Regions from separate parts of the Bacillus sp. TCT6 genome, predicted to be linked through region 3. Evidence: riboswitches for the same ligand, from Rfam matches in the RefSeq annotation. Region 3 holds a riboswitch; each other region holds the start of a gene.
The links. Region 3 has a riboswitch for lysine ahead of AC0ONG_RS02885 (amino acid permease). Riboswitches for the same ligand answer to the same signal wherever they lie in the genome.
Positions count from the first base shown of each region.

Region 1: linked by a shared signal. The riboswitch ahead of AC0ONG_RS13790 (amino acid permease) and the one ahead of AC0ONG_RS02885 (amino acid permease) in region 3 are both predicted to bind lysine.
Region 2: linked by a shared signal. The riboswitch ahead of lysA (diaminopimelate decarboxylase) and the one ahead of AC0ONG_RS02885 (amino acid permease) in region 3 are both predicted to bind lysine.
Region 4: linked by a shared signal. The riboswitch ahead of AC0ONG_RS07485 (aspartate kinase) and the one ahead of AC0ONG_RS02885 (amino acid permease) in region 3 are both predicted to bind lysine.

Region 1 is NZ_JBVYHX010000001.1:2,689,585-2,692,799, forward strand. It holds gene AC0ONG_RS13780 (sulfite exporter TauE/SafE family protein) at 1-99, shown strand, start outside; gene AC0ONG_RS13785 (GNAT family N-acetyltransferase) at 139-588, opposite strand; lysine riboswitch at 910-1,101, shown strand; gene AC0ONG_RS13790 (amino acid permease) at 1,214-2,680, shown strand; gene AC0ONG_RS13795 (iron-sulfur cluster biosynthesis family protein) at 2,794-3,099, shown strand; partial or broken gene AC0ONG_RS13800 (hypothetical protein) at 3,133-3,215, shown strand, end outside.
Region 2 is NZ_JBVYHX010000001.1:1,137,057-1,140,271, forward strand. It holds gene AC0ONG_RS05780 (LTA synthase family protein) at 1-694, opposite strand, end outside; gene AC0ONG_RS05785 (DUF3888 domain-containing protein) at 948-1,343, shown strand; lysine riboswitch at 1,433-1,614, shown strand; gene lysA (diaminopimelate decarboxylase) at 1,795-3,111, shown strand.
Region 3 is NZ_JBVYHX010000001.1:582,994-586,208, forward strand. It holds gene AC0ONG_RS02880 (ABC transporter permease) at 1-223, opposite strand, end outside; gene AC0ONG_RS02885 (amino acid permease) at 284-1,708, opposite strand; lysine riboswitch at 1,857-2,038, opposite strand; gene gapN (NADP-dependent glyceraldehyde-3-phosphate dehydrogenase) at 2,216-3,215, opposite strand, start outside.
Region 4 is NZ_JBVYHX010000001.1:1,459,437-1,462,651, reverse strand. It holds gene AC0ONG_RS07490 (DoxX-like family protein) at 1-894, opposite strand, end outside; lysine riboswitch at 1,088-1,274, shown strand; gene AC0ONG_RS07485 (aspartate kinase) at 1,478-2,707, shown strand; gene AC0ONG_RS07480 (VOC family protein) at 2,937-3,215, shown strand, end outside.

The DNA.
Region 1 (3,215 bases), 2.1 Mb from region 3:
GTTATTATTTCTATTTTCATTGCTGTTCGCAATCATTCCAAGCGTTCTAACGCATCGACAGCCGGATATCCGAATGATCAAAAACAAATGCTACCATAACGATAAAAATACCGCCCGATATACTTCGAGCGGTATTTTTTATTTTTCTATTTTCCAATTAATCATCGTTTCTGTAGCATTTACTCTCTTCATATGTAACTTTTCTAAAACACGAATCGAACTATAGTTATCTAGGATTGTCTCTGCAATTATTGTTTCTACCTCTCCTGTTTTGAAAGCCCAATCGATTAGTTCTCTTACAGCTTCTGTTGCATAGCCCTGATTCCAATATTTCTCAATAAATCCATAGCCAATTTCTACTGTTTGATTCTCGTTTGGTTTCCCTTTAAACCCAATATCACCTAAAACGCTATCATCTTCTTTCCGAAGAACATACCACGCGCCCCATGGTAATATAGCTGCATCTTGTTTTACATTCTTTACATGCCCTACAATATGCGGACCGCTATTGTATCCTTGCTCGTTAGCAATTTGAATCCTCTCTTCTGTACACGGCACTATATAGAGCCTTTCTGTTTCTAATTTCATATTGATTTCCCCTTTTTACTTAAACGTTACTCTAATTATAACAAATAATATGACTTTATCATGAATGTCGAATTATATTTTTCTGAATTTTCTTTTTATTTAGAGGGTTTTTCAATATTTTTTGCGAAACATTTGTATAACAATTTTTTCTTTGCTTATTGCTACATAATAATAGGTTCGGGTGGAGTTTTGCAAGCGTTTCCTATACAATAACCGATATTTTTTGACTTTTCCTAACAAAATATCTTGCAATATATTCAGAAAGTCATTACAATTGCCATATATTAAAAATCTTAGCAATATATCAAATCCTCATCAATCCGATGAGGTAGAGGTTGCGACTTTTATGAGTAAAACGGACGAGACACAGAGAATGTCACCAACTCCGTTTGAAAGGAAAGGTTGCCGAAGTTTATATTTCTTCTCTGGAAATATGAGCTGGGGCTGTCTCCGAAAGGAACAGAACTGTCACGTTTACAAATTACCGTGTAAACGTGGGGTGCTATCTTAACGGAAGGGTATGATGGGGTGGTTATTTGTGAAACGTTCCGCCAAATTCCTTTGGCGGTTTTTTGTATTTTTCTCCCCCGCTCCTTCCTAACCTACAAGAAAAGGAGTGTTGAACATGAATAGCGCAACAAATCAATCTACCTCTAAAACGCAAACTACACAAGGACAAGGTGAATTAAAACGCGGATTAAAATCTCGTCACCTTACGATGATTTCTCTCGGTGGTACAATTGGTACCGGACTATTTCTTGCCAGCGGTGGTGTCATCCATACAGCTGGACCTGGTGGCGCATTAATTGCATACGCCGCAATTGGAATTATGGTTTATTTTTTAATGACAAGCTTAGCTGAACTTGCAGCTTACATGCCTGTTACTGGATCTTTTAGTACGTATGCAACAAAATTTGTTGATCCATCACTTGGCTTTGCACTTGGATGGAACTATTGGTATAACTGGGCAATTACGATTGCTGCTGAACTTGCAGCTGTAACATTAATTATGAAATTTTGGTTCCCAGATACTCCTTCTCTTATTTGGAGTGGATTATGTTTAGCTATTATTTTCCTTTTAAACTATTTATCTGTTAAAGGGTTTGGTGAATCTGAATATTGGTTCGCACTTATTAAAGTAGTTACTATTATTATCTTTTTAATTGTTGGTTTCATGATGATTTTCGGAATTATGGGCGGCGAAACTGTTGGATTTAAAAACTTCACAGTTGCAGATGCACCATTTAACGGCGGTATCATGGCAATTATCGGTGTATTTATGGCAGCTGGTTTCTCCTTCCAAGGAACTGAATTATTAGGAGTAGCTGCTGGTGAAACATCTGATCCAGAACGTAATATCCCAAAAGCAATTCGTTCAATCTTTTGGCGTATTCTTTTATTCTATATCCTTGCGATTCTCGTTATCGGTTTACTAATTCCTTATACAACTGAAAGCCTTGCTGCAAGTGATGTAACAGTAAGTCCGTTTACACTTATTTTTGAAAAAGCGGGCGTTGCCTTTGCTGCTTCTGTTATGAACGCTGTTATTTTAACTGCTGTACTATCTGCTGGTAACTCTGGTATGTATGCATCAACTCGTATGCTTTGGGATTTAGCTCGCCAAGGAAAAGCACCAAAGTTTCTTGGTAAATTAGATAGCCGCGGTGTACCTGTTAACGCATTAATCGTAACGTCAATTGTTGGTAGTATTGCTTTCATTGCTTCTTTATTCGGTGACGGTGTTGTATACATTTGGTTATTAAACGCATCTGGAATGTCTGGTTTTATCGCATGGGTCGGAATTGCAATTAGTCATTACCGTTTCCGTAAAGCATATATCGCACAAGGAAAAGATTTAAAAGACTTACCATATAGAGCAAAATGGTTCCCATTCGGTCCAATCTTCGCATTTACACTTTGTATCATCGTAATTTTAGGACAAAACTACGGCGCATTTATGGGTGAAGCAATTGATTGGAACGGTGTACTCGTTTCTTACATCGGTTTACCACTCTTCTTAGTACTATGGTTAGGTTATAAATTTACGAAAAAAACAAAAGTGATTCCACTTGATAAATGTGAACTAAAATAAAGTGAAACGAGCAAACAAATTTGTTTGCTCGTTTTTTGTTGCAAACCTCTTTCCTTTATTATTGCTCCTGTTTTTGCAATAATAAAGGAAATATAAATAAAGGTTGGGATACAATGAACATTCGTATTACTGATGAAGCAAAAGCAGCTATACGTAGATTAGAACGTGAAGATAAAAAGATCGTTCGCATTAGAGGAACAATGACGAACTCTTGTAGTATTTTCGTTGATGTCGATTTAATTTGGGATACATATAACGCAGATGATGTTGTATATGAAGATGTAGAGCTTATCGTACAAATGGATTCATTCACGAAAGAATACACTGGTGATACAGTGAAACTTGATTATAAGACGACAGGTTTTAGTATTACGACTCCGAGTGAGACTTTAGTTTATGGATTGTCGATTAAAAAATAAAAATTGTTTTCATTTGACCACCGAGGTGAAAAAATGGGTAAATATGTTCCGTTAAAATTTTTATTTAATGAAGAATTAGCAGAGAAAATAGCTGATTCTATTTGTAAACACGATCC
Region 2 (3,215 bases), 550 kb from region 3:
GCTTGTCTTTTGAGTCTGTATAGTTCTTAATTTCAGAAAATCCATCGCCACTTGCAAATACACGCTCAGCTGAAGACTTGGATTGGAGTGTAATATCAAATAGATGATATGTGTATAAACCTAAATTTTTCACAACAGTTTGACGGTCAAATGAGCGTGAGAACATTTGTGGTTTATAAATAACTGATACAACAATTTGTAGTGCTAATAAAGCTGTTACACCGCTAAAGAAAGTTCGCTTCTCTGAGCGGGAAAGTGGTGTTTTGTCGCCAAATGATGGGAATTTACGCGAAATAAACATTAAAATAATTGCATCTGCAAATAAAAGTAATGTTTTGTACGTAAAGAGTTCTTTTATACTTGTCCCTAAATCAGCCATATTGTTTGTTTGGAATAAAACCGGGAAAGTAACGAAATCGTTATAGAACCCATAAAACATTGCGTTTCCAAATAAAATAAATGACAGTATAAAACTGATTCCAATTATAATTCGGTTTCGGTGCTTAGATGCAAGTAAAGCTAAGCCGAAAAATAAAAGTAACGCAGCTAGTGGATTAATAAAAAGCATGAATTCTTCAAAGAAATTATCAATTTTAATATCAAATGCTAGCTTGTACACAATATATGTTTTAATCCATAGTAAAACGACTGCAACGAGTGCAAATCGCAGTTTTGGAAACAGATGTTGTAGCATAATATACTCCTCTCCTAAAAAGCATGACAGTTCTTGTGAGTCAGTTTGCTTAACGACTCCTTTTATATATACGAACAGTCCTTTGTTATTATGATTATTATACTATGAGTATCATTATACGAAAATAAAAGGGGGTTGTGGGCTTTTTTATAATAATCGAGTAGAAAAAGATTGGTGGGAGACAATAAAACAGAATTTCTATGTATGATAATTATCGTACGTAGAAAGAATCGCGTGATATACGGAGGTTATAATGCGAAAATTATTATATTTTATAGCATGCAGTAGTGTTATACTTTTTACTTCACCGAGTGTGTCGGTAGCTCAATATGATGCACCTCTTATGGAAGATGCACTTTATTCTGTTTTATTTCCAAAAATAAATAAAGCAATTGAAAAACAATATGGAAGTTTGAAACCTTATCAATGTCCTAAAATTATTAGTTTAAAAAAAGTGTATAGCGGTACATATTTATTTCAAGCAAGTATTGAAGTGACAAAGTATGAACGTGTTGCTGGGAAAATTGCTCCACCATTTGAGAAGGTAACGATTACATTTAATAACGAAGAAGGCGAATGGGAAGTGACAAAGATTTCAGTAAAGCGCTTACCAAACGATACAAAATTAAACTGTAAAAAAACAATATAAAAAATTGTTTGACAAATAAAATGGTCCTTTGGTATTGTTAATAGCAACAATTAGATGTTTGAAAATTAAATAGACTTACCTCATCTACTCTCAAAGGTAGAGGCCGCGATAGGAAAGAGTAAGCTATGGGAGATTTAATGGAATCTGTGATCATAGGTTGAAAGGGACTATTGCCGAAATATAAGAATAACCATCTTATTCATATATTGGGACTACATTGAATAAATGTAGTACTGTCATAAGATTTATTTTATGGAGAGCTATTTGGAGATGTTGATGCGGTTTCTTATTTTGAGGAGATAACAACTCGTTTATTTTTTCAATATATATTTTTCCTAATAAGAAACGCGTGTGAACATTGTTCCGCGCGTTTTTTGTCTATCTAAAAGCGTGCTGCAATGAATAGAAGATTGGGGTTATGAGTTTTAGAGGAAATAAGGGAGGAATTTAAATGTATTTACACGGCACAAGCCGAATTAATGGGCAAGGACACTTAGAAATTGGAGGGTGCGATACGACGCAGCTAGCAAAGCAATACGGAACACCACTTTATGTATATGATGAAGAGTCTATTCGAGGAAAATGCCGAGCGTTTCATCGTGCTTTTAAAGAAAGTGGTTTCTCTTATCAAGTAGCATATGCAAGCAAGGCGTTCTTGTGCATGGAGATGTGCCGAGTAGCTCGTGAAGAGAATATGTCATTAGACGTTGTTTCTGGGGGAGAATTATATACTGCGCTCCAAGCAGGATTTCCAGCATCACGTATTCATTTTCATGGAAATAATAAAACAGAAGAAGAGATAGTGATGGCTCTTCAGGCGAATATTGGTTGTTTTGTCGTAGATAATTTCTTTGAATTAGAAATTTTACACGATTTAGCGATGCAACATGGAAAATTTGTGAACATATTAATTCGTGTAACGCCTGGAGTAGAGGCGCACACACATGAATATATTACAACAGGCCAAGATGATTCGAAATTTGGATTTGGCGTTTCAAACGGTCAAGCGATGCAGGCAATTGGATTTGCTTTACAAAAATCAAATTATAATGTGCTAGGGATTCATTCACATATCGGATCGCAAATATTTGAAACAGCTGGTTTTGTTCGAGCAATTGAAGTTCTTCGCCAATTTTTAGAAGAAGTGAGAGAGCAAACAAACTATGTAGTAAAAGTGTTAAATGTAGGCGGGGGATTTGGAATACGCTACACAGAGTCGGATACACCATTAACTCTTGAGACATATGTGCGAGCTGTAACAAGTGCAGTGAGAGAACAATTTACTGTATGTGAATATCCATTGCCAGAAATATGGATTGAACCAGGCCGTAGCATTGTAGGTGATGCTGGGACAACAATTTATACAGTTGGATCTGTGAAAGATATTCCTGGTATTCGGAAATATGTATCAGTCGATGGTGGAATGACAGATAATTTAAGACCTGCTTTATATAGTGCGCGTTATGAAGCAATGTTAGCGAATCGAGGGAATGATGAGAATGAGGAACTCGTTTCGATTGCTGGGAAATGCTGTGAGAGTGGAGATATGTTGATTTGGGATATTCATTTACCAAAAGTCGCTTCTGCTGATTTACTAGCAGTTTCCTGTACAGGAGCCTACGGGTATTCGATGGCGAATAATTACAATCGGATTCGAAGACCAGCCGTGGTCTTTGCAAAAGGCGGAACATCGCAAGTAGTTGTGGAACGCGAAACATATGAAAATATTATTGGGAACGATCGCATACGTATTAAAGAGCTTGTCTAAATAGAAAAGGAGTTGTTCGGATGGGCAATTCCTTTTTTGTAAAATAAAATAATTAAAATATATCGGAAAACTAGGATTGAAAAAAATCAGAATTGTGATAAAAT
Region 3 (3,215 bases):
GGATAGGGCATCTCGTTATAATGAACGTAAGTACAATCGTTATAATTATTAAAGATATTCCTTTAGAAGGAGATGCTTTTAGAAACTGAGCATAATAATATGCACCAACGCATGAAATAAAGATAAAGCTATATAGTAAACCGTTAATCATACGTGCAAAGTATGTAATGATATTTTGAATATGTTGTTGGAAGCGACTGCTCCATAGCGATTCGATTGACATGTTTTTCACCTCTTTGTTCTATTATATATGTTTTACAAAAGAAAAAACGAGCAAATTGCGTTATGCAACTTGCCCGTTTTTCTTTTCGTTATTTTTTTTCTGATCACGATTCATTAATGGATAGAAAGCAAATCCAATTACGAATAAACCAATTCCGAGAAGGAACGTTTTTATATCGGATGCGCCGGTTTTAATAACCCATAGTGCGTAGCAAAGTGCGATCATTGCGACTATACCATCTGTAATTCTTGCCCGCATTTCATTTTTATATGTTTCACCAGTTGCGACTAGTTTTAACTGGAAGATTGGTGAAACGAGATATGGAATGAGGTAGGCCAATGTTGATACGGTAATAACGAATGTATAAGCTTCCGCAATGGTTCCTGATAATGTTGAGAATAGGAAAACTTGCGACATAATGTTTGTTAATCGTAATGAGTAAATTGGACTTCCTTTTTTATTGGTTTTCGTGAAGAAGGAAGGGAAGAAACCTTCTTTTGCTGCTTGATATGGTACTTCTGAGCTTAATAAAATCCAGCCTAAGATAGAACCGAACAGGGAAGTAAGAGCAAGTAATGCCATAAGTTTCCCGCCGCCATGACCCATTGCAGCGTTTAGTGCATCTGCTAATGGACGTTCCGAAGCTTGTAATTTATCAACATGAAGTACACCCATTGTTAAAATTGTAATTCCTAAGTAAATCGCAACTGTAATAAGTAATCCCGCAACTGTTGCACGTTTTACCGTTTTTGGGGAAACAGCACGGTTTGATAAAAGAACGGCTGATTCAATTCCGATAAACGCCCAAAGCGTTGTAAGAGCAGCTAAATTTACTTGTGAAAGAAGACCATGTGATACACCTGATTTATCAATCATCGGCGTGTACCATTGTCCAAACTTAGAAGCTTCGAATGCAAATAACGTAACGACGATGAATAAAAGGAATCCAGTTACTTTCGTTGTTGTTGCTAAGAAGTTTAGCTTTCCAGCTCCGCTTACACCATTTGTTAATATAATATGAGTTCCCCAAAGTAAGATGGAACAAATCGTAAATGTAATTAGTTTTCCGACTTCTACGTTAAACGAGCCGATTGAAAATAGTAGTCGCGTATCTTTCATAATTGGGAAGAAGAGTGATAAATATCCCGCAAATGATGTAATGATGGCAACGTTACTTGCCCAGTTTGCAACCCAATATCCCCATACCATACTGAAACCAGCCATTTTTTTCTTTTTTGGTGTTGAGAATAAAGCATATGCATGACTTTGTGGCCCTGTCGTTAAATCAGGACGACGAATTGCTAAATTACCGAAAACAAGAGCTAGCATTAAAACACCAAACCCTGTAGTTAACCAAGCTAAAGTGACACCGAGTGGGCTTGCTGTTTGTGCCAACGTACTTGGCACCATGAAAATACCAGCGCCAACCATGTTACCGACAACGAAAGCTGTTAGTACCCAAAAGCCCCATTTTTTTTGTTGCATAGAAAAATACCTCCAAAGTTAGTATAACCAAGTCAAGCGAGGAGATATGTATGTCTTCCTGAGTCAGGAAGAGAAGTCCCAAACAAAACAAAAAAAGCACGTAATCTGCCGCTACATGCTTTCTATCTTATAAGAAACCCACGACATACCTCTCGATAGCTCTCCACAAACGAAACGTTTGTGACAGTTCTGCACTTATTAAATGCAGACCCAGCAAGCGTGCATGGTGGACACGACTTACTTCGGCAACCATTCCTTTCTCATTCCTTCATCAATGCCACTACATCTCCTGAAATGATACTCTTAATGATTGCAACCTCTACCTCACCGAGATACGAATGAGGATTTAAATATTAAATTAACGTCTTTAAGAGTAACAAATGAATTTTTATACGTCAATGGATATAGTAATAATCAGATTATAGAGAAGAGTTTGTGATTAGGAATGAATAATTATTTGATATAAAAAGAAGCCGATCTAAACTAGATCAGCTTCTACATATAAAATTAAACTAAGTTTAATACTGTTACTTTTTCACGTGTCATAGACTCAAGGCTCTTACGAATACCTTGTGCGCCCATACCTGAACCTTTTACACCAATGAATGGGAAGTGGTCAGGGCCGCGCTCTGTGCGTCCGTTAATTTGAACAGAACCAGTTTCGATTTTGTTAGCAATTGCAAATGCTTTGTTAATGTCTTTTGTGAAGACACTTGCTTGCAGACCGAACTCTGATTTGTTAGCAATCTCAATTGCTTGCTCATCTGAAGAAACACGGATGATTGGAAGGATTGGGCCGAATGGCTCTTCCCAAGCAACTTTCATTTCTTCTGTTACGTGGTCGATTAATGTTGGGTAAATTAAGTTACGCTCACGTTTGTTACCGATAACGATTGTAGCACCTTTTTCAACAGCATCGTCAACTAAGCCTTGAACGAAGTCAGCAGACTTGTCGTCGATTAATGGAACGATTGTGCTGTCTTGTTCTGGAGATCCAACTGATAGTTCAGCTACTTGCGCTTTTAATAAGCTAACAAGCTCGTCGGCTACGTTTTCGTGTACAAGTACACGTTTAATAGCTGTACAACGTTGACCAGAGTAAGAGAATGCACCGCTTACGATATGGTTTGCAGCATCTTGTAAGTCAGCATCTTCACGAACGATACCAGGATCTTTACCACCAAGTTCTAATACAAGTGGAATCATTGAAGCTTTTTTCGCTAAATGTTTACCTGTGTTCGTACCGCCTGTGAACGATACCATATTGATGCCTTCGTGTTCTACTAAGTAGTCACCAATGACAGAACCGCGTCCTGTAGCTACGTTTACAAGACCTTTTGGAAGGCCAGCTTTATGAAGTGCTTCAACCATTTTAATACCACTAATTGCACCTTGAGTTGCTGGTTTGAAAATAACAGCATTACCCATAATTAATGCTGGTGCAAGTTTTGCAGCAGATAAGTTTACTGGGTAGTTAAATGGTGCGATTGCTAATACAACACCAAGT
Region 4 (3,215 bases), 880 kb from region 3:
CCTCTTGCAATTTTTCGCGCTTGGTAAATCGAAACTATTTATATAACCGACAATTGATAACCCCATTAAAAGAACATTTAATGTAATCGGATTAAACGGTCCTGTAAAGCTTGCGATATTCGTAAATCCTGCCGCTAACGTTAAAACTAGTAATACAATAATATGCAGTATAAATAATTTTCGTTTTGTTAGTGGCAACAGCCATACGACACCGAAAATTATTTCTAACCCCCCAATTATTTTAAGTATACATACACTACTTTCATTTGAACCGATTAATAAAGAAAGCATCTTTACTTCTTCTGAATGAGTAAACAGTAGTTTTGGCACTATCCCTTGATATATCCATACAAAAGCAAATAAAGAACATACGAGCCAATACGTCATTGTTCTTCTAATTAGTAACCTAGGATGAAGCCCCTTTTCTAACCATAATTTTAAGGCATCAAAACTCCAAGCAGTCGCCCAACCTAATAACGGACGAAAAATATAGGAATCTATTACATTTCCTATACGACCAAATCTTGTATCATAATCATATTGTGTCTCAAAATGGATGTATTCTTTATTGGGCGTATACTTCCAATAACCACGTCCTATTTGAATAAGAGATAATGTATTATCCGTCCAAAATTTTAAAGAAGAAATTCTTTCACCAGTTTCTTTTCTTATTTCACCTATTGATTCCCCTTCTCCAACTATTTCAAGCCCAAATCCAATCTTTGTTTTATACAAAAACTTCTGTGGTTCTCCTTCTTTTTTCTCTAAATACGAAATTTCAGTAAAGCGAGCATCCCACTCTGTATGTATATCTGGTTCTTGCGTATATTCCCATAATTTTTCCATCGTCGTGTTCATTTTTGTCGCAACATAAATAGGCTGTTTCCTTTTCATTCTCCCCACCTCCTATGCACTATAAGTTTAATGTACATGCAATGAATTTATTTTGCTACATTTTTCACAAACTTCCTCATAAAAAAGAAAGAATTTTTAAAATATATATAAAACACTTGATTCCACGAAAAATTTAAATTATTATAAAACAAATGTTACCAACAACTTCATAAATCAAACACTCTCGCCTAAAACGTGAGATAGAGGTTGCGATACTTATGAGTATTCTAATGGAGACACAGAGATGTCTATGAACTTAGATGAAAGGAAGTATTGCCGAAATTGATAAATTTCTCTGCATTTATCAATTGGGGCTGTTTTCGAATAGAAACAGAACTGTCATATGTACAGACGTGTACGTATGAAGAGCTATCTACAAAAAAGAGATATCATTTTTTTATGATATTCCTTTTTTGGCGGTTTTTTTATTAGCTCCGTTTTCTGTTTCCCTTTTCCTGTAACAGCACCATCCTCACTTATTTGAGATGGTGTTTTTTGTTTGTCTTTCTGGTAACTACAGGAGTATTGGGATTTATATATTTCCTAATCTATTCTTAAAAATAGACGAAAGAAGGAATTTGTAATGGAAACAATTGTTCAAAAATTTGGTGGCACTTCTGTCGGAAGCGTCGAACGCATTCAACATGTAGCAAATTTAATTATTGAAGAATATGAACGAGGTCATAGCATTGTCTCTGTCGTTTCAGCAATGGGAAAAAGCACAGATGAACTTGTCGCACTCGCTAACGCTATCACAGAAAATCCAAGTAAACGTGAAATGGATATGCTTCTATCTACAGGAGAACAAGTAACTATTTCATTATTAACAATGGCACTGCAAGCAAAAGGCTATCATGCAATTTCATTAACAGGGTGGCAAGCAGGTATTACGACAGAATCTGTACATAGTAGTGCACGGATTACTGACATTCATACAGATCGTATTCAATCTTATCTTGCTGAAGGCACGATTGTTATCGTAGCTGGTTTCCAAGGTATAAGTGTAGAAAATGAAATTACAACGCTTGGCCGTGGTGGTTCTGATACGACTGCTGTCGCACTAGCCGCTGCACTTAAAGCAAAAAAATGTGATATTTATACGGATGTGACAGGCGTATATACGACGGACCCACGAGTTGTAAAAGATGCTTACAAATTAGATGAAATTTCTTATGACGAAATGTTAGAGCTTGCTAATCTCGGTGCTGGCGTATTACACCCGCGCGCTGTTGAGTTTGCTAAAAATCATAACGTAGTTTTAGAAGTTCGCTCAAGTATGGAACAAGAAAACGGAACAATTGTAAAAGGAGAATGTAACATGGAACAACAATCAATCGTTAAAGGTATTGCATTTGAGGATAACATTACACGTGTCACAATTAAAGGACTAGAACAAGGCTCGCTTTCAACAGTTTTCTCTACATTAGCAGCAGCACACATTAATGTAGATATCATCATTCAAAGTATTACAAATGAAGGAACTGTACATCTCTCCTTCTCCATTCACTCGAATGATTTAAGAGAAACTTTAAAAGTTTTGGAACAAAATCAAGAAACTCTTCACTACGAATCTGTAGAACATGAAAATCACTTAGCAAAAGTATCAATCGTAGGATCTGGCATGGTATCTAACCCTGGTGTCGCTGCAAATATGTTCACTACTTTAAAAGAAGAAAATATTCATATCAAAATGGTAAGTACATCAGAAATTAAAGTGTCTGTCGTTATTGACCGCCTTCATTTAGTAACAGGTGTTGAGGCGTTGCATCAATCATTTATGGCGAAAATTGAGCCTTTAGTGCAAATGAGCTAATTTGATATTTTCAGTAACGCTTATAAAAAAATCATATTAATCTACTTCCTTCCTATTAAATAAAATGCTGTTCGTTAACAAGATGCTATATGACATATAAAAAAACACCTTGTCACCTTTTCATATACTATGACAAGGTGTTTTTGACTGAAAGGAATTTGTAACTACTTAGTAGTATAATTATGAGGATGATTAAATAATAAACTTTTATACATAAGGAGATAAGACTATGGCAAAAAACAAATTACTACGAATGGACAATGTCAGCATCGTTGTAGAATCCCTTGATAACGCAATCTCTTTCTTCGAGGAGATTGGCTTGAACCTCGAAGGGCGAGCCACTGTCGAAGGTGAATGGGCTGGTCGCGTAACTGGACTCGGCTCTCAGTGCGTAGAGATTGCTATGATGGTCACTCCAGATGGCCACAGCCGAATTGAACTTTCGCGATTTCTCACCCCACCTACTGTATCAGATCACCGAAATACTCCTGTAAACGCCCTCGGTTAT